DNA from 2 places in the Okeanomitos corallinicola TIOX110 genome. Region 2 is predicted to be linked to the other one. Evidence: riboswitches for the same ligand, from Rfam matches in the RefSeq annotation. Region 2 holds a riboswitch; the other holds the start of a gene.
The links. A riboswitch is a leader RNA that binds a small molecule or an ion and turns the genes downstream of it on or off. The one in region 2 is predicted to bind cobalamin.
Positions count from the first base shown of each region.

Region 1: linked by a shared signal. The riboswitch ahead of cobG (precorrin-3B synthase) and the one ahead of WJM97_RS21790 (energy-coupling factor ABC transporter permease) in region 2 are both predicted to bind cobalamin.

Region 1 is NZ_CP150886.1:659,324-662,749, forward strand. It holds gene cobG (precorrin-3B synthase) at 1-1,447, opposite strand, end outside; cobalamin riboswitch at 1,489-1,663, opposite strand; gene WJM97_RS02750 (HPF/RaiA family ribosome-associated protein) at 2,076-2,699, shown strand; gene WJM97_RS02755 (hypothetical protein) at 2,711-2,929, shown strand; gene WJM97_RS02760 (pyridoxamine 5'-phosphate oxidase family protein) at 3,029-3,426, opposite strand, start outside.
Region 2 is NZ_CP150886.1:4,948,333-4,951,758, forward strand. It holds gene WJM97_RS21780 (VCBS repeat-containing protein) at 1-166, shown strand, start outside; gene WJM97_RS21785 (1-acyl-sn-glycerol-3-phosphate acyltransferase) at 439-1,827, shown strand; cobalamin riboswitch at 1,892-2,032, shown strand; gene WJM97_RS21790 (energy-coupling factor ABC transporter permease) at 2,097-2,837, shown strand; gene WJM97_RS21795 (energy-coupling factor ABC transporter substrate-binding protein) at 2,824-3,120, shown strand; gene cbiQ (cobalt ECF transporter T component CbiQ) at 3,117-3,426, shown strand, end outside.

The DNA of each region.
Region 1 (3,426 bases), 860 kb from region 2:
TCAACATTCTGGCTAAAAGTTGGGGCAATTTTGCCAAAGGTACGTGGTCATAAATTTGACGACCGAATTGCTGTAAATTATCGTTACCAAGGTAAACTTCATAACCTTCTAATGTTTCATTTTCCACCTCGATGTTGACACCTAGCAATGTAATATCACCTGGATGACGTTGAGCGCAAGATTTAGCACACCCACTAAAATGAATATTAATGTGAGAATCTAAAAATAAATGAGATTCTAAATATTCTCCTAATGTTAAAGCATGACTTTTTGTATCAGTTGCAGCAGCAGCACAACCACGCTTTCCTGAACAAGAGACAAGTCCACTTTTGATGTTAATTGCTGAATAACTGAGTCCTAAAAGATGAATTTCTTTCTTTACCTCAGCAATTTGGGATTCAGAAATATCAGTAATCAGTAGATTTTGCCATGGTGTAAGTCTGATAGTACCATTACCATATTTTTGGGACAAGTTAGCTAAACCTCGAATTTGCCAACTTTGCAATCGTCCCAAAGGCAAGACTACACCAATATAAACTAATCCTGATTGTTTTTGGCGATGAATACCAAGATGATAAAATTTTGGGTTTTTATTTCTTTCATAACTTCGTAAAGTTGCATTTTGATGTTGATAAATCAAGTCTTGATTGTGTAACTTTGTGAATAATTCCCAGTGGTGTTCATGCAAATAATTTTGAACCTGCTGTAGATAATTTTCCCAACCTAAATTGCTGATAACTTCTCGTAAACGTGGTTTACGAAGAAGAGTACAGTCTGTATGTCGTAGATATACTTCTGCTAAAGCTGCTAAAACAGGAATACACGCTTCTGGTTTTAAGTAAAGTCCGATATTTTTAAATTTTTCCGGAGATTCAATCCCACAAATATACAAAATAAAGTATACTTTATTTAATCCCCATTCCCCTGTAGGAAAGAACTTATGTTCTTCCCTACACCCCTCTACAATTGAGGTTGCCACTAATGTAATATCATTTGGGCATTTGGCGACTGAAAGTTTACCACCACCATCAAAACAAACGCTGAATTTTGCTGATAGTTCTCCTAGATGGGAGTTAGCTGTTATGTATTCATCCCAAGCTTTAACTAGAGGACGAACATCTATTAATTCTTGTGTATCTATACCTGCTGTAGGACTAGCCATGATATTACGGATATGATCTACTTTGGGATTAATAGAACCCAAGCCTAATGTTTGTAGACCTTGAAGAATTTCTACACCTATATTTTGCTTGATTTCCCTAATTTGTAGGTTAGCCCGATTTGTGATATCTACATAGCCACCACCATAATTATCGGCTATATCTGCAATCAGATGTAACTGTTCAATGTTCAAAATTCCAGCGGGTATTCTCAGACGAGATAAAATCCCATCTTGGGCTGGTGTAGTGTAAAATAAGCCTGGACAGGCAGTAAATACGCTTAACAAAAATCGGACTCCTTCCCCGTGCGACGCAGAGACAGAAATGAATAAATATATTTTCTTAGAGTTGGCATTCTGACTAAGTTCAATTTAGGACTTTAGGCTTGGTTATCAACAATCTAAACATCTCAAATTGCTTTACAGCTGCGGCACAGTCCCGGAATTTAACCGGAGTTTCCCAACTCCAAGATTTAGAATTGTACCACAAGCGGAGAATTTTGAGCAGGAATATTGATGATTTTCACAAGGATTTTCTCGCCAGTTGATGACAATATCTAGAATAAAACGCAGATGCACGCAGATAAACGCAGATGAATTCGTATTTTATTTTATGAAATGGGATATTGATATCTTCCATCTATTACTAAGGGTATATTTATAAGTGACAATATCTAGCTTTTAGTTAGATGATTACAATCTTATTTTTATTTATAATGAGTTGTTAACATAAGAGGATTTTAATATGTTTCCAATTGAGAGTTAGATGCAAAATTATTATTTTGTTCGTAAAAGTATAGAATATTTGCAAATACTAAATTGGCAAAAATGGGAGGATTTAAGAATTAAAATATTCAGTTGTTTGGAGAAATAAGAATATTTGATTAATTGGTAGAATATCTGTTTTAATCATACTATGAAAGTAACGCCAGAAATTACTTATCGTCATGTAGAAAAATCTCCTGTGATTGATAATTTAGTCCATGAAAAAATTGCTAAATTAGAGCATTTTTGTGATTACATTAATAGCTGTCATATTACCATAGAGAAAATACATGATCGTCCCCGGAGTGGTTCTCCTTATCGAGTTAGAATTGATTTAACTGTTCCTCCTGGACATGAACTGGTAGCACAGAGAAATCCTGGGGAAAGTATTCAATATGAACCCCTGGATGCGGTAATTAGACAAACTTTTGATGCTATGCGACAGCAGTTAGCTAAACTGACTCAACTGCAACGTGCAAGTGAAAAAGTCGGTAGATATGAAGAAGTCCCAGAAAATATAGGTTTTGTGACTAAGTTATTTCGAGAAAATGGCTATGGTTTTTTAAAAACTTTAGATGGGAGAGAGATGTATTTCCACAGAAATAGCGTTTTACATCATGAATTTGACCGATTAGAAATTGGAACTGGTGTACATTTCTCTCCAGAAGAAGGTAAAGAAGGACCTCAAGCAAGCACTGTAAAAATAGTTGATAAACCTGGTGTCTGTGCTGGTAAAGCATCAACAACAATTATTGAACCCCCTTTAGATTGGTAGGAGTTAAGTCAATGAATAAACATGATGATGATCTAAAAAAAATTGCCTCTCAATTATTAGCAGCTATGTTATCTAACCCTCATATTTATAGCCAAGTTAGTGATGAGGGAGGTTATGGGAATATGGAACAGAAATTAGTGATTGCATCTGTAGAAATTGCTGAAAATTTTATTAATCATTTTGCAGTTAATCATCGTCATAAAGAGATAGCAATTATGTCGAGTAAGTAGAATCAATAAACACTGAGGTCAAAAAAATATGTAGAGATGTTAAATACAACGTTTCTACATATAAAAAGCAACTGATATTAATGTAATCAAGGAGATAGATTAAATATGTGAGAGTTCTAAAAAACTAATTGTTTGTGGGATGAAACTTGATAGACTTTCCCAATAATCTGCTTTATTGATATTAATTTTTAGTAAAGCAATATTGGGTTCATCTAATCCCTGATGAAACCAGGTTTGTAATATTGGTTGCCATTTTTCTGCTAATTTATTTCTATCTCTCACCAGTTCTGCTGTACCAGAAATAGAGATATATCGCTGTTTATCTGGTGCAGAAAAACTGACGTTTACTTGTTGACGGCGTTCGATTTCTAATACCTTATGGGAGTTAGCAAAGGTAAAAAACCAGAGTTTACCATCTGTGTCTATTTCATTAAAAATTGACATAGGCCGACTGTGTAAACTACCATCTTCATCAACTGTAGTTAACATAGTACAGT
Region 2 (3,426 bases):
TTATACAGCATCTCTTGGTGATTATAACGGTGATGGAAAGACCGATGTTTACTGGAGAGATCAACAAACAGGTGCAGATAAAATCTGGAATATGGATGGAACTTTAGCAACTGAAAATCTCATAGCTGAAGAAGATAAACTCACTCCAGAATGGTACACAGCTTAAATTGGTAATGGGTAATTGGTATATCCATTAGCTGAAATATTGAATCTTACCCGGAATAAATAAACATAAACAGCGATCGCACTTTTGATTTAATGTCAAAGTAAGGCGATCGTTTTTTTACGGGGTAAGCTAATAGGGTAATAGTACAGTTTAAATTATTTAGGGCTTACTGACACTATCATTAAGCCCTAAAATTTTATGCGGGTTTAGCGATGCGGTGTTAAATTTAAACAAACAATCCGCCTAACTCTGAAAACTCCTAGAACTTCTCGATCTCCTTTTTTATGTATCAAGCGCAACCACCCCTAGAATTCATTCCCCCAGCTTTTAACCCGTTGTTGTTAAAATTTGTGCATCTACTATTACCAGCCTGGTTACAATGGAAAACTTCTATTAACACAATTGAAGCGGAAAATGTAGAAATATTAGCAAATCTTTATCATCAATTTCAAGATCGTAAAATTCGCTTTATGCTGGCTTTTCGTCATCCCAAAATAGATGATCCATTTTGTTTAACTTATTTATTTTCTCAACTTTTACCTAAACTAGCTCAACAGCAAAATATAAATTTAGAATATCCCATTCATACCCATTTTATCTATGATCGGGGTATTCCTTTATGGGCAGGTAAACATATTGGTTGGTTAGCAGCAAATTTAGGTGCAACTCCTATTCAAAGGGGTAAAGCTGACTGGACTGGTTTACGTTCTGCACGGGATTTATATATTAATGGTAAATTTCCTATGGCTGCTGCGCCAGAAGGTGCTACAAATGGTTTATCAGAAATTATTAGTCCTCTAGAACCTGGCATTGCCCAAATGGGTTTTTGGTGTGCGGAAGATTTACAAAAAGCTGGGAGAAAAGAGCAGGTTTTTATTCTCCCCATCGGTATTAAATATAGTTATATAAATGAACCTTGGGCGGAAATTTCTAATTTATTAACTGAGTTAGAAACTGCTAGTGGGTTAAATATTGCATCAACAAATAATCCAAATTCTTTTGAAGTATTATATTCACGGTTATTGAGTTTAGCTGAAAATTTGTTATCTATAATGGAGCAGTTTTATACAAAATTCTATCACCAGACTTTACCAGATAAAAAAATTACCAATGGTGAAATAAGTGATAGAAATGAAGCCTTAGCCTATCGCTTACAATCTGTAATGAATATTGCCTTATTCATTGCTGAACAATATTTTGATTTATCATCTAGAGGTAATTGGAATGATAGATGTAGAAGAGTAGAACAAGCGGGATGGAATTATATTTTTAGGGAAGATTTCAAGGAAATTAAATCAATTTCAATGATTGAAAAACATCTAGGAGATAGAATTGCGGAGGAAGCTTATTTTCGGATGTGGCATATGAGATTAGTAGAGAGTTTTGTGGCTGTTTCTGGTACGTATATCCAGGCAAGACCCACCGTAGAAAGATTCGCAGAAATGACTTTATTGTTATGGGATATGGTGAATAAAATTAAGGGTTCTTATCCGGCAAAACGTCCCGAATTAGGTAAACAAAAAGCGAAAATTACTGTGGGTGAACCTATTTCTGTTTCTGAACGTTATCCTAGTTATAAAACTAATCGGGTAGCTGCTAGAAAAGCGGTAACAGACTTAACCAGTGACTTGCAGCAGGTGTTAGAAAAGTTAGTTGTTTAGTCAAGATTTTTAACTCTATCACCTGTTAGCTATTCATAAATCTTTCAGATACAAGAAGAATAGTGATATAGTTACCAGCATCGGTTCTAATGGGGAGCAGCCATTGGACGTGAGGGGGAAAGTCTGGTGCAAATCCGGCGCTGTCCCGCAACTGTAAGCCACAATATGGTAAGTCAGGATGCCCGCCGAAAAAAGGACGTTTATATACATATATCTGCGAGGTACAGATTTTGTCTAGAAAAAAACAGGGGTTAGTTAGTCTAATCCTCATGGCTGTTGTTAGTTTTTACTTAGTAGTTGGTTTCCCCAAACCCGCCTATGCTATGCACATTATGGAAGGTTTTTTACCGATAGAATGGGCAATTTTTTGGTGGGTTGTAGCGTTACCATTTTTTGTTTTAGGATTGCTACGTCTGAATCGTATTACCAAAGCTAACCCAGAGTTGAAACTGTTGTTGGGATTAGCCGGTGCTTTTGCTTTTGTGCTGTCAGCGTTAAAAATTCCTTCCGTGACTGGTAGTTGTTCTCATCCCACCGGCACAGGTTTAGGTGCGGTACTGTTTGGACCGCTGACAATGACAGTTTTAGGTAGCTTGGTATTGTTATTTCAGGCTTTATTATTGGCACATGGTGGTTTGACGACTTTGGGAGCAAATGCTTTTTCAATGGCGATCGCCGGACCCTTTGCAGCTTATTGGATTTATAATCTCATCATGGGTGCAAGTGGTAAACAAAAAACTGCCATATTCTTAGCCGCAGCTTTAGCAAATTTACTCACCTACGTTATCACTTCTATCCAACTCGCCTTGGCTTTTCCTGCACCGGTGGGTGGATTTATCGCTTCATTTACAAAATTCGCGGCAATTTTTGCTGTTACTCAAATACCCTTAGCAATCAGTGAAGGATTATTAACTGTATTAGTATGGAACTGGCTACAATCTTATAATCCTCAAGAATTGGAACTGTTGCAATTAATCAAGGGAAGAAATCACAGCAATGAATCAATCTAGTAAAAGCTTGAATAACTGGTTTTTAATCTTAGCAGTGTTAGGTTTAGCAATCGCACCTTTAATATTTGTCCGTGGTGCAGAATTTGGTGGTGCAGACGGCGAAGCAGAAACAGTTATTAATGAAATACAACCTGAATATAAACCCTGGTTTACATCAATTATGACACCAGCTAGTAAAGAAGTAGAAAGTCTATTATTTGCTTCTCAAGCTGCTGTCGGTGCGGGAGTAGTTGGTTACGCAATTGGTTTATATAAAGGACGTTCCCAACAACCTAAAGAATGAGTTTAAAATTAGATACTTTAGCTTATACAAATCAACTGCGAGGATTACCGCCGGAACATAAAATAATTTTTGCCTTGACAACCTTGACTATTTCCCTATTTACCCATCCCTTAGTGCAAATTTGTACAGCACTTTGGATAGGAATTTGGATCTTAATTTACGCCAGAATTCCGGCTGGTATTTATTTGCGGTTATTACTATTCACCCTAATTTTCTGTTTAACAAGTTTACCAGCACTGATGATAAATGGAGTATCAATTGCTAATTTGCAAACTGCACAATTAGACTCATTGTATGGGTTTAATT